Regions from separate parts of the Paenibacillus sp. FSL H8-0315 genome, predicted to be linked through region 1. Evidence: a T-box and tRNA genes for the amino acid it is inferred to sense, from the RefSeq annotation. Region 1 holds a T-box; the other holds one or more tRNA genes.
The links. A T-box is a leader RNA that pairs with one kind of tRNA and senses whether it is charged. The one in region 1 lies ahead of tyrS (tyrosine--tRNA ligase), so its partner is inferred to be a tRNA-Tyr.
Positions count from the first base shown of each region.

Region 2: it encodes a tRNA-Tyr, which carries the amino acid that the T-box ahead of tyrS (tyrosine--tRNA ligase) is inferred to sense. The anticodon was not compared.

Region 1 covers NZ_JBBOTA010000001.1:516,160-528,153, forward strand. Annotated here, with positions in the region: gene MHB56_RS02085 (cache domain-containing sensor histidine kinase) at 1-361, shown strand, start outside; gene MHB56_RS02090 (sulfatase) at 443-1,831, opposite strand; gene MHB56_RS02095 (helix-turn-helix domain-containing protein) at 1,938-2,771, opposite strand; gene MHB56_RS02100 (formylglycine-generating enzyme family protein) at 2,811-3,788, opposite strand; gene MHB56_RS02105 (chromate transporter) at 3,824-4,357, opposite strand; gene MHB56_RS02110 (chromate transporter) at 4,369-5,031, opposite strand; gene MHB56_RS02115 (ROK family protein) at 5,218-6,417, shown strand; gene MHB56_RS02120 (anaerobic sulfatase maturase) at 6,481-7,725, opposite strand; gene MHB56_RS02125 (hypothetical protein) at 7,945-8,232, opposite strand; gene tyrS (tyrosine--tRNA ligase) at 8,438-9,697, opposite strand; T-box leader at 9,885-10,115, opposite strand; gene MHB56_RS02135 (Lrp/AsnC family transcriptional regulator) at 10,268-10,714, shown strand; gene MHB56_RS02140 (acetamidase/formamidase family protein) at 10,792-11,994, opposite strand, start outside.
Region 2 covers NZ_JBBOTA010000001.1:3,468,084-3,480,077, reverse strand. Annotated here, with positions in the region: gene MHB56_RS15235 (acyltransferase) at 1-34, opposite strand, end outside; gene MHB56_RS15230 (acyltransferase) at 328-837, opposite strand; gene ppaX (pyrophosphatase PpaX) at 834-1,490, opposite strand; gene lgt (prolipoprotein diacylglyceryl transferase) at 1,496-2,527, opposite strand; gene hprK (HPr(Ser) kinase/phosphatase) at 2,540-3,478, opposite strand; gene MHB56_RS15210 (ABC transporter ATP-binding protein) at 3,689-4,810, opposite strand; gene MHB56_RS15205 (PucR family transcriptional regulator) at 4,922-6,016, opposite strand; tRNA gene MHB56_RS15200 (tRNA-Lys) at 6,166-6,238, opposite strand; tRNA gene MHB56_RS15195 (tRNA-Tyr) at 6,244-6,329, opposite strand; tRNA gene MHB56_RS15190 (tRNA-Phe) at 6,338-6,410, opposite strand; tRNA gene MHB56_RS15185 (tRNA-Asp) at 6,473-6,550, opposite strand; tRNA gene MHB56_RS15180 (tRNA-Thr) at 6,565-6,640, opposite strand; tRNA gene MHB56_RS15175 (tRNA-Val) at 6,673-6,748, opposite strand; tRNA gene MHB56_RS15170 (tRNA-Met) at 6,757-6,833, opposite strand; tRNA gene MHB56_RS15165 (tRNA-Ser) at 6,864-6,955, opposite strand; rRNA gene MHB56_RS15160 (23S ribosomal RNA) at 7,038-9,964, opposite strand; tRNA gene MHB56_RS15155 (tRNA-Ala) at 10,104-10,179, opposite strand; tRNA gene MHB56_RS15150 (tRNA-Ile) at 10,204-10,280, opposite strand; rRNA gene rrf (5S ribosomal RNA) at 10,327-10,443, opposite strand; rRNA gene MHB56_RS15140 (16S ribosomal RNA) at 10,568-11,994, opposite strand, start outside.

The DNA of each region.
Region 1 (11,994 bases):
CGTGCCTAAAATGATCCTTCAACCTATTGTTGAAAATGCGCTTGGTCATGGGCTTGAGGCACAAGGACAAGGAATTTTGCTGATCTCCGTAGAGAAAAACGAAGCGGGGCTGCTTGAAATCGTGGTTGAAGATAATGGTGTAGGTATCGATACAACAAGACTGGAACAACTTACGGAGTTGCTGGCTGGTAAGAATATAGAATCAGGAGATCATATCGGTCTCCTAAATGTCAATAATCGTCTAAATCTTAAGTATGGCGATCCTTGCGGCGTTCTGCTGTACAGTAAGGAGGGTAGCGGGACGAAGACCGTTTTGAGGCTTCCCGGATCTTTAATAGATCCACAAAAAGCGAGAACATAAATAGGGAGGTTGCCCATTCAGGGCAACCTCCCTTTCATATGTCTTTCATTCACCGCATTTACTAGGATATTATTAAGCATCCTATAAGGATGAGCTCAGATACTCTTTGGCATGGTAGGGTCCACCTTCCATAAGTACCGTCCATAATGGATCGATATCACAATCCATGGAGCCCATCATATGATCATGCCATTCATTCAACAGATAGACAGCCTCCATACAAACGTCTTTACGCACTTCGGCGAGATTATGTTGTTCATAAGGATCATGCTTCAAATCAAACAGCATTTCTTGCGGGAATCCATGGTGTCCGTCATGATAGGTACGTATATATAACCAATCCGCAAACCGGACGCTGCGTTGACACACATGCGCGCATTGTGAGATTACGAGATACTCACGCCCTCCCAAATTCCCCTCCAAAATAGCACCTGCATAACTTTCACCATCCCAAGAAGCAGCCGCTTTCAAATTCAAAAGGCTCGCTAATGTAGGTCCTAGATCAAGGTGATAATGTAGCTCCTCCTCCACGATTCCCTTCTTGCCCCCTGGCCAGCGAACAATCATCGGAATACGGCAAGTCGCCTCGTCTGCTGTGCCATGTTCGGAGTAAATTCCTAGTTCACCCAGACTCTCTCCATGATCCGCAGAGATCAAGATAGCCGTATCTTCCATCACGCCAAGTTCTCTCAGCTTAGAAAAAACTTTCCCGAGATGCTCGTCCAGATACTTAACTCCAGCATCATAGTTGTCAAAGATAACACGCAGGTCATCACGGTTCTCTATCTCCTGCTGATGCCTGAAATGCTGCTGATAATGCGATTTCGCGAGCGCATTCATATCTTCAATACTATGCTGCCCCTTCTTATTTCGGTGAAGCTCAAACACTTCTTCCGTGATCCAATCGGGTAAAGGCTCCTTCTCGAACGGATTACCGTAGCTATCGGGTGTACGATAAGGTGTATGCGGATCCCAGAAATTCAGGTGCAGAAACCAATTTTCGGACTCCCCGTTATCCTCAATCCATTTAAGTGCCACTGGAAGCACCTGCTCTGCCGTCTCATGCCCTCTGCCACCAACATTAAACACTTCTTGGAACCCGGCGTTAAAGGTCCACGCCGAGTGTCGTTCGGAGAAGGTGCTGATCGATGCGGTTTTCATCGCCGCTTGCCTTAATATAGCCGGAAGGCTCTCCATCCCCAGACGGTCATTGAATTCACGTTTGGCTCCTTCTCTACGCATATCAGCAGCGGTTCCGCCATGCCCTACAATCCCATTATGAATGCCAAATCGCCCCGACATTAAGGCGGAACGAGACGGCAGGCAAGGAGCATCTGAACAATAGTAGTTGGTAAAGGTGACACCTTCTTTAGCGATTGAATCGATATTCGGGGAGGTATTCCGATGATAGCCATAACATCCCAGATGGTCCGGGCGAAGCGAATCCAAATCCAAATACAAGATTCTCATGAGTTATTCCCTGCCTTTCCTTTTCATCGAAATGGTTACGCTCGATTCGGGGAGCTTAGAATGATCTGCTCATGCTTATAAGAGTAAATGAATATGGAAAACTCCGCTATGGAGCAGCGATGTTTGTTTTTGTAAATTCGATACTTTTCCGGTACTCTGCCGGCCCCTTGCCGTATTCGCCACGAAATACCTTGCTGAAGTGTGAAGCATCATAATAACCACATCTCTGGGAGATATGCTCGATTGTATAATCCGTATATTCCAGCATTTGTTTAGCTTGCTGCAGCCGCAATTTTCGCAGCATTTGCATGGGTGTCAGTTTATATATTTTCTGAAATGCCCGGCTAAAATAAACAGGATTCATATGATAGAGCTTGGAAAGCTCCTCTCTACTAATCTCCTGATCAAGCCTCTCCTCCATATATTGCAACGCTTCGTTAAAGCGGTCCGTGATAAAGGGATCTCGTGAAGAGCGGCGCCCGCCAAGCTTGGTACTCTCCATAATTTCGTAAAGAAGAAAAAATGCCAATGAACCGACCTGAACATTCCTGAAATCATCTTCCTCCTGCAACCACAGGCTCCGCAATTCGTCAAATCTTCGCTCATATTCGCTTCGATCCCGGACCCGAATCACCTTGCCTAGAGGGAATAACTTAAAGAAGTCATCTCCGTCTTTAACTTTAGCGTTAATATTAAACAGATAATGTATGCCATCCGTTTTGGAGATCACATTAAAAGGCTCGTTAGGACGGTGGATCATCACGTCTCCGGCAGAAGCAACATATTCTCCTTCGGAGGATGTCGTCAATACCTCACCTTTTTGGATATAAGAGACGGTATAACAAGACTGGACGTAATCGAACAGGATCCGCTTCTGATATTGAATCTTTAGGACGTCCAGCACGCTGATGTCAAACTGACTATGGATGATAGAGGACAAGGAAGTTCCTCCTTCTTATGTAGTAGTCGTAAAAGTGCTCTAACCTGTATAATCAGCCGCACATCGAAAGCCAATATTCCCTGCAGAGCTGTCTGGAGTATTTTTGCTTCTAGCCGCCACCCGATAACGGTTGCAGTAAGATTTATGGCACAAATACGATCCTCCGCGCATTGATCTTGCGACACCACTTACTGGACCTTTCGGATTCACGGCTTCGGAAGATAAATGATAATCCTTAGTAAACCAATCCGCGCACCATTCCCACACGTTTCCTGACATATTATAAAGACCATAGCCGTTAGGCAGATAGGACCTTACAGGTGCGGTACCTGCAAAACCATCGCTGGCATGATTTTTATCGGGAAACTTTCCCTGCCATATATTACAACGATGTTCTCCGTCTGGTTTTAATTCGTCCCCCCAAGGATACCGTTTCTGAACCAGTCCTCCTCGTGCGGCATACTCCCACTCCGCTTCCGTAGGCAGACGTTTACCAGCCCAACGACAATATGCATCCGCATCATGCCATGATAGGTGAATAGCCGGATGATCAAGTCGTTCATCTACATGGGAATCCGGACCTTCAGGATGACACCAATCCGCTCCCTCCACCACCCACCACCAGGGGGTTTGAGTGGCTACTTGGGTCACCTTTTTCCCAGTCTCCATGGAAACAAAAGAATGAAACACGTAAGACCATCCAAATCGTTCCGCATCTGTAACATAGTTTGTTTCCTTGATAAAAGCAGCAAACTGCTTGTTCGTAACCGCCGTTCCATCCATCAAAAAGGAAGATAAGGTAACCTTCCTAGTCGGCCCTTCTCCATCTGCGGGGAACCCTTCCTTATCATCCGTCCCCATAAGAAAAGTGCCTCCAGGGATAAGGATCATGTCCGAGAAATCTTTATCCCCTGTTACTCCTTGAACCGTTGTGTTCTCCTTACAAACATCAATAGATTCTTGTTTCGCGACTTGATTTCGACTAGCTGAACAACAAGCCCGTATATTCTCTGACATGATTTACCTCCAATCTGGGATCGTCCCGGCTCTGTCTAAAAAAAAGCTACCCCAAGAATGCCACAAGCAACGATAATGGTGAGCGGATGCAGCTTATATTTCATTAAACCATAAAGTGCAGCGAATACAATGATCAACATGCCAAGGGTCTGCCAAGTAATAAAAGCATGTTCCACGCTATTTAAGCCAAAACGAATCGCAGCATAGGCAATCAAGCCTGTAATCACTGGCCGCAAACCATAAAATAACGTTTTAATCCATTGACTGTCCCTCACCCGATAAAAGAAGACGGAAATAACGATGATGATTAAAAATGAGGGCAGAACCATGCCTAATGTTGACACAATCGCTCCTTCGATTCCGGCTATACGATATCCGATCAAGGTTGCACTGTTCGTTGCAACAGGCCCGGGTGACATCCCTGCGATGGAAACTACCTCTTGGAATTCCCCTTCGGATAACCACCCCCCAGCCATGGCTTCATGCTGAATCATCGGAATGATGGCGTACCCTCCTCCAAAAGAAAGAAGGCCAATTTTTATAAAAGTGAAAAACAAACTCCAAATCACATCGCTTCCCCCTAGATGTAATACTCCGGATAATTCGATTCTTCATCAGAAGCTTTCAAGGACTCCTTCTCCGTTCGAACTTGGAGCCCTAAGAGCTGTTTAATTTGCAGATATACAAACCCAATACATAAACCAATTGCAATCACGTAAATGGGATTAATTCCGAAAACCAGTAAAACAACCGGTATAACTAACGCCGTAACAGCGGTAGTCTTGTCAATTATAGCGTTCTTGGCCATTCGATATGCAGCTACTAGGATCAAGGCAATAACAGCACCATTTATCCCTTTCATAGCGGCAATGACTTTTGGCTGGTCTGCCAGTTGGGAGTATACGGCGCTAAGCAAACAAACAATGATAAAGGTCGGAATCGTTATCCCTGCGATTGCAGCAATCGCACCCTTCACACCAGCAAGACGATAACCAATGAATGCTGCTGCATTTACACCTACACCCCCAGGTGCAGCACCAGCTAAAGATAGAATTTCATCCATCTCCTCTTCACCCAGCCATTTTCGTTTAGCGGAAATTTCCCGTTCGATCATAGGGATCATCGCATAACCTCCCCCGAAGGTTACAGGACCAATTCGAACAAATACCCAAAACAACTGAAACAATAGACTTATCCTCAGGTCTGTATTCGGTATCATATTTGTTTTCATAGTTGTTCTCATGGAATCCACCCTTATATAATCTGTCGTAATTTCATTATATCACTTTTTCCCAAAATGGAATTAAGTTTTTTGAACGGTAAAATACAACCAAGGGTTTATGAGTTATACTATATTCATGTTAATAAATACAAACTATATAAAAAACGATCTTACAAGTTCATCCTATACATAGCTTGGAGGTATATCGTGGAAAAGCGCTCGACACATATTCCGTCACCAAAAAAACTCCTATACGACCGAATCGCCGAACAAGGCACTGTTTCCAAGTTGGATCTTTTACAGACATTTTCGCTTACCAAAAGCACAATGACCCGGATATTAGATGAGATGACGGAAGAAGGCTTGCTGATAGAAAGCGGATTTGGAGAATCTAGCGGAGGCAGAAGACCTATTTTATACCAGATCAATCCTTCCTACGGTTATATAATCGGTTTAGAGATTTCCAGGGTGTATTCTTCCCTTGGTTTATTTGATATGCAAATGAACCCAAAATCAATAGTTCACTGGCGAATGGATCAGGCATTCACACCTGAAAGATTTATAGATCATATCAGTATTCAAATACGCGCTTTCCTTAGGGACCATCAGTTAGTGGACAGTCAAATCATCGGGATAGGAATAGGGGCTGTGGGGCCACTTGATCGGGAACAAGGCTTGATCCTAAAACCGCTGCACTTCCCTTCTTCAGGCTGGAACAATCTGCCGATTTGCAAACTGGTAGAGGAACGGACGGGGTTCAAGGCATGGTTGGACAACGGTGCCAATTCTGCACTGCTTGGGGAACGATGGTCTATCCGTCACGCAAACATTCAGCATATGCTTTATGTACATGCTGGAGCAGGACTCCGCTATGCGATGATGTCGCATGGAAGTATTGTTCATGGCACAATGGATATGGAAGATGCCATTGGTCAAATGATCATCCAGACAGATGGACCCCGATTAAATCATGACGGGAACTACGGGGCTCTGGAAGCATTCGTATCTGTGCAGGCACTAGAACAAAGTGCGCGCTCAGAGGCGAAAATGGACAACGATCTGATCCTCCAAAGATATAAAGTGGCGCCTGAGAAGCTGACTTATGATGTATTGGTACAAGCCTTTAGAGACGGTAATCCACACGCGCGTGAATTATTTACCCAAGCTGCCAGCCACTTCGGGATCGGACTCGCCAACGTTATCAACCTGTTTCATCCAGAGACCATCATTCTAGGCGGTGCACTCATTCACTCTCACGAGTTGTTTTTCCAAACAGCGGTGGAGGTGGCACAGAGAAACACTTACCGTTATCCTGAATACCAACCTCACTTCTCCCTAGGTATATTAAAAGAAGAAGCTGTGGTGACGGGTGCGGCAATAATGGTGAGAAATCATATGGTTCTATAGCATAACAAAAAGGTTGCTCCCAATCCTTTGCATGACTGTTGGGACAACCTTGTCTAGTCTAATCTATAATGCCTGACAGCAATTTTTGAATTTCTTCCCGCTTCCACAGAAACATGGATCATTTCGACCTGGAAGTGGTTTTGCACTTTTCCTGTACTCCAGCATCCGCTCCGATCTAAGTCGGTTCGCCAGTAATAGCATGCGTTCATAGGCGTATGAGTAGAACATTTTGTAGCTATGGCAGAAATAATCAACCTCAGTCCGATCATTAACATCAAGCCAATTCCGGTTGCGCGGACATCCCCCATTGCAAAAGCTAAGGTACTCACACTTATAGCATGATTCATTCATATTGGGCTTCATTAACAAAAAATCATCATATACTGGGCTGCTTAGCAGTGCTTCCAAGTCAGTTTGGCCGATATTTCCTAGCCTATGCTCTTCATCAATAAAGAAATCGCAAGGGTAGGCATCCCCGTTCGTTTCAAGCACCATCATCTTCGGGCAACATGAGTTGTGAACGCATAACTCTGCCTCACGATGCATGAATACAAGAAGCATATTCTCAAAAATACGAATAGGAAGCTCTGGGTACCCACCGTTGTACCAAAGGTCAAATGTACGGCATAAAAAGACTCCGTATTGTTCAGGTGTAATTCGGAAACGTCCCGCTACTTCACTTTTCTGAGAAGCAAAATCCATGCAGGGGATAAACTGAATATTAGGAAATTCGTGTTCTAGATATAATGCCATCAACTCATCTGGTTTCGTCACGTTATCTTCATGAATCACCGTCAGAATACTATACTCCACACCCTCATTCTGTAAATGACGAATCCCACGCATAACTAGATCATAACTGCCTTTTCCCGAACCCGTTACACGATGAGCATCATGAATAGGCTCTGGGCCATCCAGACTAATCCCGACCAAAAAGTTATACCGTTTAAAAAATTTCGCCCATTTCTCATGGATAAGCGTTCCATTGGTCTGCAGTGCATTACTGATCATCGTATGAGGCGGAGCGTACTTAGCTTGGAATGAAATCACTTGTTCAAAATACGAAAGTCCGGCCAATAATGGCTCCCCACCCTGCCAAGAGAAAGTCGCTATCCCTGATGATCTTTTCATGTACTGAGCGATAAACCGCTCCAGAAGCTCCGTATCCATCACTCGGATCGGTTGCTGAGGATGTCCCCCGGCTGTACTGTAATAGCAATAATCACAGGCTAGATTACAATCCTCTGAGACGGTTTTCCACATGACATGAAGGGTCTCCTGCTTAGAGGTTTGTATACATGCAGTCATACGATTCTGCCCCTCCTATGTAATACTATCTTTGTAAAACCTAATTCCTATTTGTTCAATTAAATCATAGATCTGCGAGTCAACGATGAGTAAAACATCATAGCTGGTCAAATAACTGGGCACAAAAAAACTGCACTCCCCATTGTCCGTTGGGACAAAGCAATAAGGGTGTGCAGTTTCTTTGTGGATGAGTCTAACGGTAGTTAGAGACTAGTCTTATTAATTACGGACGTATTCTCTATTTGCTGTTTCCAACATGGATTTCCAATCCGCAAACTTCGTCTCCCTAACAACATGACGATCAAACAGTTCATCAGGTATGTCAGCAACATCTTCTTCTGTCTTTACTTGAAAGTTCCCTTTGGTTACAAACTCATCGAAACTTTTGTAATTGGAATACTTACTCATAAACGCTTCATTAAACAATTTCTCGAAAGAGATGTGATTGGGATCTTCTTGATACGTTTTCTGTCCTTGTAACTCATTCATTAATTCTTCCATGGTCATTGGTTTTTGTCTTCTCAAATTACCACTCCTAATTTTCTGTTATAGTTGTAGAATATCATGTTAATCCATAAATCACACGAATCCTAAGCTTACCATAATTTTGACGATTTCACCTTTCAAATTTCACTTAATATGCAAATAGTCGGCCTCTATACTTAAAATACAACAAAAAACCTTCCTTATTCATAAGGAAGGCTTCTTATTATTAGGACAATTTCACCAGGCTGTAGTTTTTCTTACCCTTACGGATAATGATAAAACGTCCGCCGATGGCTTCGCTGGCTGTAACTTCAAATGCTACATCGCTAACTTTTTCACCGTTCATGGAAATTGCGCCTTTGGTGATGTCTTCACGCGCTTGACGTTTGGATGGCTCAATTCCTAGATCTACCAGCCACTCCACGATATTTTTGGACTCCAATGTCGTTTCGTAGGTCGGCATTTCCTTGAAGCCTTGCTCGATCTCGTCAGCGGTCAGAGATTTAATATCTCCACTGAACAGAGCGGCAGTAATACGTTTAGCCTGCTCCAGCAATTCCTCACCATGCACGAATCTGGTCATTTCTTCAGCCAGTGTTATTTGCGCTTCACGTTTATGCGGTTCGGTCTGCACCTTTTCTGAAAGTGCATCAATTTGTTCTTTAGAGAGGAATGTAAAGTACTTCAGGTATTTCACAACATCACGGTCATCTGTATTCGCCCAGAACTGGTAGAATTCAAAAGCTGTCGTTTTGTTCGGATCCAGCCAAATGGCTCCGCCAGCTGTTTTACCGAATTTTGTACCATCGGCTTTCAGCATAAGCGGGATGGTAAGTCCGAATGCTACCGCCTCAGAACCTTCTTTTTTACGAATCAGATCTAAGCCACTTGTGATGTTCCCCCATTGGTCAGAACCACCGATTTGCAGCTGCACATCTTCATGCTGGAACAGGTGCAGGTAGTCCAGGGATTGCAGGATTTGGTAGGAGAATTCCGTAAAGGAAATTCCGCTGTCCAATCTGCTCGCTACAACATCCTTGGCAAGCATCGAATTGATGCTGAAGTTTTTACCATAGTCACGCAAAAATTCGATAACATTGATTTTATGCGTCCAATCGTAGTTGTTCACCATGCGGATTTGATTGTCGCCATCAGTCACGAACAGTTTTTTCATCTGTGCTGTAAGTGCGTCAACGTTGGCTTGGATTTGCTCCAGCGTTTGCAAAGAGCGTTCAGATTGACGTCCACTTGGATCACCAATCGTTCCCGTAGCCCCACCAATAAGAATCACTGGACGATGTCCTGCCAGTTGAAATCTTTTGAGCACCATGAATGGAATCAAGTGGCCAATATGCATACTGTCACCTGTTGGATCTACACCGCAGTACAGGGATACCGATTTTTGATTGGTCAGTTCTCTTAGCCCTTCGGCATCTGTTTGTTGATTGATGGCATCGCGCCATTCTAGTTCGTCGATAATATTCATTGCCTTACACCCCTCAAAATTAGTAGTTATCCTATAAATGAAACATCAGTCCGCCAAGCGGAAACGGCTTTGCCCTCCTGACTAGGACGGTACCGTTTCAGCGAGAAATATAAGGATCATTGATGAAGTGAACCCTATAAATCCTTATATTTAAAAACAAAAAAATCGTCCCCTTGTCTATTGTAGACATAGGGACGATTGAATAACCGTGTTACCACCCAGATTGCACCCATGAAACGCTTATGCTCAAGCATACCATTGATACCACTCTTGACAATATATCGTTCGTCATTCCGCTCGGTATTACCCGAGATACTCCAAAGTGTAATTCGCAAGCTTAGTGTGTACCGGGTTTCATCAACCCCCGGCTTTCTGAAACAGGGACTAAGTTACTACTGGGCTCCTTCAACGTATATCGTATATAAGATTACAGCCAGTATAGTGAAATAATTCTTTTATGTCAACTATCTTCAGGAGAGAATGCCGTCACACACTTCTACTGTAAAGCGCTACTAGGCATTTCCACTTTTTTTCTGATACAATTACGAAAAAAGAGGTGAACGAATCCGCATGCTAGATCCTATCGATAACCATATTTTGATGCGGCTGGCCCAAAACAGCAGAATTTCCTATACTGATCTAGCTAAAGAAGTCAGTTTATCAAGTGTCGCGGTGAAAGATCGTATTGATCGGCTAGTCAATCAAGGGATTATTGAACAGTTCTCGATTGTCATCAGTGCTGAAAAGCTAGGAAAGAAAATCTCCGCCTACCTGGAACTTGAAGTAGAACCTGCTCATTTAAATCATATCGTCGATGTATTAAAGGAAAACGAACGCGTAGCTGTATTATACGAAATGACGGGACCATGTATTCTGCATATTCACATCTTGGTAGAGAATCTTGAAGAGATGGAACGGTTTATGCATGAATCAATCTACTGTCTGGATGGACTGGTACGTGTAGAAAACCAAATCTTATTAAAACGCCACAAAAATCAGGACGGATTGAATATATAAGAAAAAGAACCGCCTATAAAGACGGTTCTTTTCTCATTTGGATTTTTTTAGGATTATCGAATAATTGCTATTTCGTCTTATTCTGTCTTAGCCAGCTTAGCTTTATAAAAGTTCACGAAATATTCGCTGACCACGATCTTCCCGTTCACAACACTTATTGGGGCTACAAGCTTCACTGTCTCTCCGTTGTAAATCCCCGTTGTCGCTCCAACCTTCATCTCCAGAACATTGCCATTGTAGCTTAGCGTAACTGTCTTAGTGGCTGGCTGCCAGCCAACCTTTGCTCCAAAGTTCTCAAAGCTGCTCCGTAAAACCACGGGCTTGCGCTCGGAATCGCCGAATTGACCTTTATCAATTAAGGCGTGTACGCCCCAGTTTCCATCCACCACTTGTGTAATTCCAAAATCAGCTGACACAGACATCAGAGAGTACGCTTCATCTTCGCTCAATTCCATTCCAGCCATTAAAAAATCTTTTGTTTTATGAGCGGCATCCTTCATGGCTTTGTCGATGGACGAGTTTTTGAAGATATCCGTCTGAGCACTAGCCCCCAGCTCCTCCAAATAATTGGCGTAGCTGAATCCATGCACAACCCACTCGTTCTCATTTTCAAGTAATGGGAAGTTTAAACCTTTCAGCTTGTTGTTAAGCGATGCTTTTTTATGAAGAATGACTTGTATATCCCCAGTGACCGATGTCTCGATCGCAGTTCCGTTAATCTCCGAATCGCCTTGACCGGCATGCGGGTCACCGATCGACAGTAGTGCACCAGCTACGGATACAGGATAATACATTGTTGCACCTTCGGTAATCCGCCAATCATCTACGTTACCGCCGTTGTAAGAAGGTGGAACGGAGTCAACAACATCCGCTTCTTTCGGCGCCACACCCATTGTACCAAAGTGGAGACGAACCGGAATTTTCACACCTTTTAGCACATCGAAGTTTTTATCAATCGTATTATGGTCAACGATAACACCCGGGTAGTCAATTGTCGGGTGCACTTGACCATCTGGATCGGTTTGCACAGACCATTTGTAGTTATATACAGCTGTTGCATAATCTGTTCCACCCTCCGTATCCATCTCGTAGATGGTTACTACCTCACGCTTTTTCGGCTCCTCCACCATATCTCCATATAGATAACCCCAGTTCGCTGCGGCATTCACGCCATATGTTTTGCCAGCGTATTGGTCATTCCCATTTGGTCTCAGCTTCATGTCCAGAATCTTAACTTCCAGCACATCTCCTGGTTCAGCACCTTCAACAGCGATGGGACC
Region 2 (11,994 bases), 3.0 Mb from region 1:
GCTGGGGCAGCCTTTCCTGTCTCGCAGTGTTCATATTATATTCCTCTTCTCTACTATGATGGTTGTTCATAGAGACGCTAAGCGGAATGTGGAAACTGAAAATACCAGGAAGCCTGCACCTGCTGATTTTACATTCTGATATTTGAAGCTGAATGCCTAGCGTGGGATTCGCCTTATCACTAACGCTAATTATATCGAATGTATCTGTTCTAAAAACTTAAGAAGAACTTAAAGTTTCCTTAATAATCTTCTCTAAGACGCAAGAAACCCTGCAGAACCTGCGCTAAAAAAACGCAATATGTAACTGCAGGGTTAAAAAAGCATCGTTTACACTTGTTCCGAATGTTCTTCCGTTGAAGAGGGGCGCAGCTCTCGCAGAGGATTGCCTCCGACAAAAGAGCCAGCCGCCACATTTTTGTGCACCACGGAGCCAGCAGCTATAACTGCCCAATCTCCAATGGTTACACCGGGAAGAATCGTTGTATTCGCGCCGATCAATACATTTTCACCGATCACCACTTCGCCCAGGCGATATTCCTTGATCAGATACTCATGCGCCAGAATCGTCGTGTTATAACCAATAATAGAATTCTCACCTACCGTTATTTTCTCCGGAAAAAACACATCCACCATTGCCATAAGACCAAAAGCCGTGTGTTTACCAACCTTCATCCCCAGCATCCGTCGATAGATCCAATTCTTTAACGGTAGAATCGGACAATAGCGGGCAATCTGAATAAAAATAAAGTTGCGGACACCCTTCCAAGGGCTGACCGTACGGTAAATATACCAAAGTGAGTTATGACCTTCTACTGGATAACGGGTTACGTTTCTCACGATTCATTCGTTCCTCGCTCCATAATTTCTATAATATCCTTCATGTTATGGATGATAAAGTCCGGATCATACTTGCGGAGCGTATCCTCGCCCTTCAAAGACCAAGATACTCCAGCAGCGTATACACCGGCAGCTTTGGCTGATTGAATATCAACTGCACTGTCACCTATCATTAAGGTTTTGCGAGGATCAACACCAAGGTTGTGGACCGCTGTCAGTACGGGCTCCGGATGTGGCTTTGGTTCAGTAACATCGTTCACAGTCACAATCGTATTCATGTACTTAAGCAAATCGAACCTTTCCAGGGTCTTGATCGTTGTTGGACGGATCTTAGTAGTTACAATCCCAAGTTTGATCCCACGACGCGAGAGCTCCTCAATGGTCTCCTTTACAAGCGGAAAGGAACGCACTAACTCATCATGATGCTCATTATTATAAGAACGATAGGACTTTTCTAACGTACCATTTACATCCTCTAGTCCAGAGAATACTCTCATCTGTTGCTGAAGGGTTGTTCCCATATGCGGAATTATCTCTTCTCTGGTCAGTGGAGCCAGACCATTGTCCTTCAGCGCGTACATAAATGAACTAATGATTAGCTCATTCGTATCGACAATCGTTCCATCCAGATCAAAAAGAACGCATTCTATCATAAGTTTTACTGCTCCTTCTTATCTCCATCCGCTGGCTGTCCTTGCTCAGGTTGTGTTCCTTGACGAGTTTTCTGCGGTGTATTTACTGCGCTTTCTGGCACTACAGTATCTGCTTGGATCGGTTTAGTACATACGATAGGGTCAGAATAATGTGCTTTAGGCTCTCCGGTTACTCTGCGAATAACGATCAGCAATATAGCTGCCACAATAATAAGTAGAGAAAGCAGCTGAGAAATACGAATATTACCATAGGCAGGATCCAGATATCCTTGTTCAAAACCTAACCATTCCATCGGACTCCATAAGCCGTTTATAAACGAAGCCAGTCCTGCACTTCCGTTAAAAGCTAAACTGTCAGTACGCACAGCCTCGATGAAGAACCGACCGATGGAATACCATATAAAGTAAGACATGAAGATTTCCCCAGCACGTACAAACTTCTGACGACGGAGAACCATCAATAACGCAATCCCTAGTAAGCTCCAAAGAGATTCATACAGGAAGGTCGGATGATGAAAAGCATCTCCTATGTACATTTGATTAACGATGAAGTCAGGTAAATGCAGTTTATCCCGTAAAAAAGATTCCTCAACTACGCTGCCGTATGCCTCTTGGTTGACAAAGTTTCCCCAGCGGCCAATCATTTGACCCGCCAGTAGTCCAGGTGCACAAATATCAACAATACGCCAGAAAGGGTAACCCTTATAACGGAAATAAATAATTCCGCAAATAATCGCTCCTATTAATGCGCCGTAAATGGCGATGCCGCCATTCCAGATCTTAAAGACGTCTATCAGATTATGCTTATAATCGTCCCATTTAAAAGCTACAAAATAAATCCGTGCCCCTATAATTGCCGAGGGTACACCCAGTAGCAGCATATCCATAAAGAATTCTTGCGGGATTCCGAACCGTTTGCCCTCGCGGATCGCAAGAAATAATCCCGCGAGTGCACCGACCCCTAGTATTAACCCGTACCAGTGTACAGGTAGTGATCCAATTGAGAATACAATAGGATCTATTGCTAATGGGAACATTGTCTCACACTCCTAATCGAGATCGTCCATATCCTCAGATATGGTCGCAGTTAACTTATTCGTAAACTGCAGGGCTGCATTAAAGCCCATTTGCTTCAGGCGATAGTTCATCGCAGCAACCTCAATAATAACGGCAAGGTTACGTCCTGGACGTACAGGAATGGTTACAAGTGGAACATCGGTATCAATAATCCGCGTTGTTTCCTCATCAAGTCCAAGCCGGTCATACTGCTTGTCTTGCTGCCAAGCCTCTAATCTAACGACAAGTGTAATCCGTTTATGATTACGGATAGCACCCGCACCAAAAAGTGTCATTACGTTAATGATACCTACTCCGCGAATTTCCAACAAGTGACGGATCAACTCAGGGGCTGTACCATGCAGCTGGTTATCTGAAGTCTGGCGGATTTCCACGGCATCATCAGCGATCAGTCTATGTCCACGTTTTACAAGTTCAAGGGCTGTCTCACTCTTACCAATACCACTACTACCAGTAATCAGCATACCTACACCATATACATCACAGAGTACACCATGAATCGTTGCTGTAGGGGCTAATCTCCCTTCTAAGAAGCTCGTCAAACGGCTGGAGAAAATAGTCGTAGCCATCGAGCTACGAAGCACAGGAAGTCCCTTTTCATTACTTATATCAATTAACTCCTGTGGCACATCCAAACTACGGGTAATTACGATACAAGGGGTATTGTCATTACAGATTCCACGAAGCCTACTTTTACGTTCAGCTTCAGGCAGCATGGAGAAGAATGCGAGTTCTGTCTTACCTAATAGTTGAACACGTTCTTCCGGATAATATTCGAAATAACCAGCAATCTCTAGTCCAGGGCGATTCAGGTCATCGACCGTAATAGGTCGTTTTAGACCTTCCTGGCCGGAAATAACCTCTAATTGAAAATGTTGTACCAATTCAGATACTTTTACTTTCTTAGCCATGTAAATTCGTCCTTTCGTCACCTGCGGTATATGTCCGCTTACTGCGTCCGGTTGACAGCGATCTCATTACAATTCCGGAGGTAATTCTCCTGCTATCTTAATTGATAACGCTTGTGAATGCAATCTTAACGCCTATCCATTACGACCCTAATTAAACAATAAAGCCACCCTTTCGGGTGGCTTTATCAAGAGAGAAAAGATCCTGCGATCTTATCCCAACAGAATGTTAACTTCGGATTCTTTATCGAAGAAGTGAACTTTGTTCATATCGATAGCCAATTTTGGCTTGCTGCCTTCGCGAGTAGTGGAACGTCCATCTACACGAGCGATTACAGTAGATTTACCAAGGCCGCTCAAGTAAAGGAGCATTTCGTGACCAAGGTTTTCAGTTACATCAACCAATGAAGTAAAGATTGTGTTCGGGGAAGCTTCCAAGAATACTGGCTCTTCATGGATATCTTCTGGACGAACGCCCATAATTACTTCTTTGCCAATGTAGCCTTTGCTGCGGATGATTTGAGCTTTTCCGCCTGGTACTTCAACATCAAGGTTCTCAGCGCGGAAACGGATAGAACCGTTTGCTTCGGACAAAGTACCATTGATAAAGTTCATTGTAGGGGATCCGATAAATCCAGCTACGAACAGGTTAGTTGGTTCATTGTACAACTCTTCAGGGGAAGCAGCTTGTTGAATGATACCATCATACATAACTACGATACGGTCACCCATTGTCATAGCTTCTGTTTGGTCATGCGTTACGTAGATACAAGTGGTTTCAAGGCGTTTAACCAGTTTAGTGATTTCAGCGCGCATTTGACCACGAAGTTTAGCATCCAAGTTGGAAAGAGGCTCATCCATCAAGAAGACTTGTGGATCACGTACGATAGCGCGTCCCAAAGCGACACGTTGGCGTTGACCACCGGAAAGTGCTTTTGGTTTACGATCTAGCAAATGCTCGATATCGAGAATTCTAGCAGCTTCACGTACTTTCTTGTCGATTTCATCTTTCTTCACTTTACGAAGTTTCAAACCGAAAGCCATGTTTTGGTATACGCTCATATGCGGATACAGGGCGTAGGATTGGAATACCATCGCGATATCGCGGTCTTTAGGTGCAACGTCGTTGACTACACGATCGCCAATGTACATTTTACCTTCGGAGATTTCTTCCAGACCAGCGATCATACGCAAAGTTGTGGATTTACCGCAACCGGATGGTCCAACCAATACTAGAAATTCCTTATCTTTAATATCAAGATTGATATCCATTACTGTTGCTTTATCTGAACCCGGGTATTTTTTGAAAATATGCTCTAAACGTACGCCTGCCATTGTATTTCCCCCTCGAGTTAATTATTGATTAATTGAAAAATTCTTTTTTCCTTGTACATTTATATTACCCTAGACGGGACACGGTGGCTATTTGTAACGTTCACAAAAAACCTATTTCCTTTTCGTCACTTTATACAAAAGCATAGTAAGCTTCACAATAGCAGCGTCCCCAAAGCTACGCACATCGGCACCCGTCTCCTGTTTTATCTTGTCCAGACGGTATAAAAGCGTGTTGCGATGAATATATAACTTCTTGGCTGTTTCACTTACATTACAATCCATCTCAAAAAACGTCTCCAGGGTCATCAGCATCTCTTTATCCGATAATACGGTAGAATAGTCGCCAATCTGTCCAAGTAACTGTTTACGCCGTGCATCAGGAATGCTGTTAACCAAACGTTCCAAATGCAGCTCCCAAGGTAAATGAATATATTCACCCACTTGGAAAATACGTCCGAGTACAATGGTCTCCCTCAGCAAGGCCACGGATCCCGTCAATCCCTTAACAGGGACTATAGCCGGGGCTACAGCCAAATGGAATACACCTACCCATTCGCTGGCTATCAGTTCGTGTAAACCCATACTGGTCTGAGCCAGAATTTCATCTACACTCTCTTCTTCCTCATCCTTATCATCTCCGCCCGTGAGTAGTTCCTTCCGGGCCAATATTAACCATTCTTTTTCTTGAAGAGGTATAAGCAGAATTTCATTCTCAAAATAGCTGCGCAGCAGCTTCATTAAGGAACGATAAGTGATCTGCGGGCTATGTGCATTCTCACTGCTAAGTAGGAATGGAACCATATCTCCGAATAAACGTCCCTTTAGAGCCATCTCATCGGGTATCTCAGAGTCATTTTTCTCTTGCTCCAGTTCGGTGTTCAACCAGGTACCCAGCTGCCGAGCCTCCGCTTCCCCTTCTTCTCTAACCCCAGTAGCTTTTAGTGCAATTGCAAAGTTTCGAACTGCATAATTCACTAATTGTATTTCCAAAGAGTTAAGTCCATCCAATTCCACCCAGATAGCGGTTACACGTCCATCAGTCTCATATAATGGTGCCCAAAGATGACCTTCATGGATTACCGGCTGTTCTTGTGCTTCCAATCCCAGGCTAAAAAGAGAAGCTGAATGTTGCCTCCCTAACTGCTTGATTCCGGTTTTCTTTCCGGTGAGCTGCTCTAACTTTTTTCGCAATGTTTCGCTATCCATAGTCACCATACTCCACCACTTTTGCTCTTTTCGCCTATTTTAGCATATTCTCTAATATTATGTTAATCACTACAGCAGCGCGCTACTATAATACGACATAAAAACACAAAAAAAGCCACCACCCTAAGGTGATGACTTTCTGTTTGGGATGAGCCATGAAGGACTCGAACCTTCGACACCCTGATTAAAAGTCAGGTGCTCTACCAACTGAGCTAATGGCTCATAAATGGTGGGGGATGATGGATTCGAACCACCGAACACGTACGTGAGCAGATTTACAGTCTGATGCGTTTGGCCACTTCGCTAATCCCCCAAAAAAGGTGGCTCGGGACGGAATCGAACCGCCGACACGAGGATTTTCAGTCCTCTGCTCTACCGACTGAGCTACCGAGCCATAAGATTACATGACAATTAAGCGGAAAAGTCTTACACTTCCCACTCATTTTGTGGAAAAAATGGCGGAACCGACGGGATTCGAACCCGCGGTCTCCTGCGTGACAGGCAGGCATGTTAGGCCAACTACACCACGGTTCCGCATTAATTAAAAATGGTGCCGGCGAGAGGACTTGAACCCCCAACCTACTGATTACAAGTCAGTTGCTCTACCAGTTGAGCTACACCGGCACGGTGTAAAAGCAATTCTAAAAAGATGAAAATGGTGGAGGCTGAGGGGATCGAACCCCCGACCCTCTGCTTGTAAGGCAGATGCTCTCCCAGCTGAGCTAAGCCTCCAGGTATTATGGTAGCGGCGAAGGGGATCGAACCCCCGACCTCACGGGTATGAACCGTACGCTCTAGCCAGCTGAGCTACACCGCCACAATAATTAGTATTGCTATGGATTGAAAATGGCGGAGAGAGTGGGATTCGAACCCACGCACCGCTTACGCAGTCTAACCCCTTAGCAGAGGGTCCCCTTATAGCCACTTGGGTATCTCTCCAAACGATATCAGTACCACAGCAATCCAAACAGGAATTTGACTCCCTGAAAACTGAATCCGAAACGAATCTGCATTCTAAGTATAGGATAAGCCCTCGACCGATTAGTATTGGTCAGCTCCATGCATTGCTGCACTTCCACCTCCAACCTATCTACCTCGTCGTCTTCAAGGGGTCTTACTAATTGGGAAATCTCATCTTGAGGGGGGCTTCACGCTTAGATGCTTTCAGCGCTTATCCCGTCCGTACGTAGCTACCCAGCCATGCTCCTGGCGGAACAACTGGTGCACCAGCGGTACGTCCATCCCGGTCCTCTCGTACTAAGGACAGCTCCTCTCAAATTTCCTGCGCCCACGACAGATAGGGACCGAACTGTCTCACGACGTTCTGAACCCAGCTCGCGTACCGCTTTAATGGGCGAACAGCCCAACCCTTGGGACCTACTTCAGCCCCAGGATGCGATGAGCCGACATCGAGGTGCCAAACCTCCCCGTCGATGTGGACTCTTGGGGGAGATAAGCCTGTTATCCCCAGGGTAGCTTTTATCCGTTGAGCGATGGCCCTTCCATGCGGTACCACCGGATCACTAAGTCCGACTTTCGTCCCTGCTCGACTTGTAGGTCTCGCAGTCAAGCTCCCTTATGCCTTTGCACTCTGCGAATGATTTCCAACCATTCTGAGGGAACCTTGGAACGCCTCCGTTACTCTTTAGGAGGCGACCGCCCCAGTCAAACTGCCCGCCTGACACGGTCCCCGTACCCGGTAAGGGCACTAGGTTAGAACCTAGATACGATCAGGGTGGTATCCCAACGGCGCCTCCACCGAAGCTTGCGCTCCGATTTCTACGGCTCCCACCTATCCTGTACAGATCGTACCCAAATTCAATATCAAGCTGCAGTAAAGCTCCATGGGGTCTTTCCGTCTTGTCGCGGGTAACCTGCATCTTCACAGGTATTAAAATTTCACCGGATCTCTCGTTGAGACAGCGCCCAAGTCGTTACGCCATTCGTGCGGGTCAGAATTTACCTGACAAGGAATTTCGCTACCTTAGGACCGTTATAGTTACGGCCGCCGTTTACTGGGGCTTCGGTTCATAGCTTCGGGTTACCCCTAACCACTCCCCTTAACCTTCCAGCACCGGGCAGGCGTCAGCCCGTATACTTCGCCTTGCGGCTTCGCACAGACCTGTGTTTTTGCTAAACAGTCGCTTGGGCCTTTTCACTGCGGCCCCCTCGTGCTATTCACACTACCGGGGCACCCCTTCTCCCGAAGTTACGGGGTCATTTTGCCGAGTTCCTTAACGAGAGTTCTTCCGCGCGCCTTAGAATTCTCTTCTCGCCTACCTGTGTCGGTTTGCGGTACGGGCACCTTCTCCTGGCTAGAGGCTTTTCTTGGCAGTGTGAGATCATGACCTTCGCTACTATAATTTTCGCTCCCCATCACAGCCCAGCCTTAATGATGTGCGGATTTGCCTACACATCAGCCTCACTGCTTAGACGGACATCCATCAGTCCGCGTCACTACCCTCCTGCGTCACCCCATCGCTCATAGCGGATTACGGTGGTACAGTAATTTCAAACTGTTGTCCTTCGACTACGCCTTTCGGCCTCGCCTTAGGTCCCGACTTACCCTGAGCGGACGAGCCTTCCTCAGGAAACCTTGGGCTTTCGGCGGATCAGATTCTCACTGATCTTTTCGTTACTCATACCGGCATTCTCACTTGTGTAGTGTCCAGCGCTCTTTTCAGTACACCTTCAACCCCTACACAACGCTCCCCTACCCCAGATACATACGTATCTAGCCATAGCTTCGGTGGTGTGTTTAGCCCCGTTACATTTTCGGCGCAGAGTCACTCGACCAGTGAGCTATTACGCACTCTTTCAATGGTGGCTGCTTCTAAGCCAACATCCTGGTTGTCTGTGCAACTCCACATCCTTTCCCACTTAACACACACTTGGGGACCTTAGCTGATGGTCTGGGCTGTTTCCCTTTTGACAATGGATCTTAGCACTCACTGTCTGACTCCCGGCAATAAGTATATGGCATTCGGAGTTTGACTGAGCTTGGTAATCCTTGCGGACCCCGCACCCAATCAGTGCTCTACCTCCACTACTCTTATACCGAGGCTAGCCCTAAAGCTATTTCGGGGAGAACCAGCTATCTCCGAGTTCGATTGGAATTTCTCCGCTACCCCCACCTCATCCCCGCACTTTTCAACGTACGTGGGTTCGGGCCTCCAGTGCGTGTTACCGCACCTTCACCCTGGACAGGGGTAGATCACACGGTTTCGGGTCTACGTCCACATACTAATTCGCCCTATTCAGACTCGCTTTCGCTGCGGCTCCACCTTCTCGGCTTAACCTTGCATGTTAAACGTAACTCGCCGGTTCATTCTACAAAAGGCACGCCATCACCCATTAATAGGGCTCTGACTTTTTGTAAGCACACGGTTTCAGGTTCTATTTCACTCCCCTTCCGGGGTGCTTTTCACCTTTCCCTCACGGTACTGTTTCACTATCGGTCGCCAGGTAGTATTTAGCCTTAGCAGATGGTCCTGCTGGATTCATACGGGGTTTCACGTGCCCCGCACTACTCGGGATCCGTCTCGGAGAGAACACAGTTTAGGCTACAGGGCTTTTACCTCTATCGCGGGCCTTTCCAGACCTCTTCACCTACCATATTCCTTTGTAACTCCATGTGAGACGTCCCACAACCCCTAAGAGCAAGCTCTTAGGTTTAGGCTGTTCCGCGTTCGCTCGCCGCTACTGACGGAATCACTATTGTTTTCTCTTCCTCAGGGTACTTAGATGTTTCAGTTCCCCTGGTCTGCCTCTACATTTCCTATGTATTCAGAAATGAGTAACTGCGAATTACCACAGCTGGGTTTCCCCATTCGGACACCCCCGGATCAAAGCTTGCTTACAGCTCCCCGAGGCAGTTTCGTTGTTCGCCACGTCCTTCGTCGGCTCCTGGCGCCTAGGCATCCTCCGTGTGCTCTTATTAGCTTAACCTTGATTCTTCCGAAGAAAAATCTCACTAATAACATTTACTTGTTTGCACAAGTTGCTAAAAGATGTTCTAAAACGCAAATTCGTTTCGGTATCCAGTTTTCAAGGATCAAGTTGAAAAAGTTATTCATTTAAAAATTTATGGTGGAGCCAAGCGGGATCGAACCGCTGACCTCCTGCTTGCAAGGCAGGCGCTCTCCCAGCTGAGCTATGGCCCCATAAAATTACTCTATAATGTTATATGGTGGGCCTTGGTGGACTCGAACCACCGACCTCACCCTTATCAGAGGTGCGCTCTAACCAACTGAGCTAAAAGCCCATATAACATATATAACATTGTGAATCAACCAATGAATTGGTTGTCCGCTTGGCAACGTCCTACTCTCCCAGGACCCTTCGGTCCAAGTACCATCGGCGCTGGAGGGCTTAACGGTCGTGTTCGGGATGGGTACGTGTGGAACCCCTCCGCTATCGCCACCAAACGCATACGAAAGAGACTTGCTCTTTCAAAACTGAACACGAGTGAGTGTTCGAACCCGAGGGTTCTATTGTGGAAGCTTAGCTTCCGATTTGAATGTTCTCATTGCAGAGAACGATTCTCCATAGAAAGGAGGTGATCCAGCCGCACCTTCCGATACGGCTACCTTGTTACGACTTCACCCCAATCATCTACCCCACCTTCGGCGGCTGGCTCCCTTGCGGGTTACCCCACCGACTTCGGGTGTTGTAAACTCTCGTGGTGTGACGGGCGGTGTGTACAAGACCCGGGAACGTATTCACCGCGGCATGCTGATCCGCGATTACTAGCAATTCCGACTTCATGCAGGCGAGTTGCAGCCTGCAATCCGAACTGAGACCGGCTTTGATGGGATTGGCTCCACCTCGCGGCTTCGCTTCCCGTTGTACCGGCCATTGTAGTACGTGTGTAGCCCAGGTCATAAGGGGCATGATGATTTGACGTCATCCCCACCTTCCTCCGGTTTGTCACCGGCAGTCACTCTAGAGTGCCCAGCCTTACCTGCTGGCAACTAAAGTTAAGGGTTGCGCTCGTTGCGGGACTTAACCCAACATCTCACGACACGAGCTGACGACAACCATGCACCACCTGTCTCCTCTGTCCCGAAGGCCGCTGCTATCTCTAGCAGATTCAGAGGGATGTCAAGACCTGGTAAGGTTCTTCGCGTTGCTTCGAATTAAACCACATACTCCACTGCTTGTGCGGGTCCCCGTCAATTCCTTTGAGTTTCAGTCTTGCGACCGTACTCCCCAGGCGGAGTGCTTACTGTGTTAACTTCGGCACCAAGGGTATCGAAACCCCTAACACCTAGCACTCATCGTTTACGGCGTGGACTACCAGGGTATCTAATCCTGTTTGCTCCCCACGCTTTCGCGCCTCAGCGTCAGTTACAGCCCAGAAAGTCGCCTTCGCCACTGGTGTTCCTCCACATATCTACGCATTTCACCGCTACACGTGGAATTCCACTTTCCTCTTCTGTACTCAAGCCACCCAGTTTCCAGTGCGACCTCAGGTTGAGCCCAAGGTTTAAACACCAGACTTAAATAGCCGCCTGCGCGCGCTTTACGCCCAATAATTCCGGACAACGCTTGCCCCCTACGTATTACCGCGGCTGCTGGCACGTAGTTAGCCGGGGCTTTCTTCTCAGGTACCGTCACTCCGGTAGCAGTTACTCTACCGGACGTTCTTCCCTGGCAACAGAGCTTTACGATCCGAAAACCTTCATCACTCACGCGGCGTTGCTCCGTCAGGCTTTCGCCCATTGCGGAAGATTCCCTACTGCTGCCTCCCGTAGGAGTCTGGGCCGTGTCTCAGTCCCAGTGTGGCCGTTCACCCTCTCAGGTCGGCTACGCATCGTCGCCTTGGTGGGCCGTTACCCCACCAACTAGCTAATGCGCCGCAGGCCCATCCCTCAGTGACAGATTGCTCCGTCTTTCATTCTTCTCTCAGGAGAAAAAAGAAATTATCCGGTATTAGCTACCGTTTCCGGTAGTTATCCCAGTCTGAAGGGCAGGTT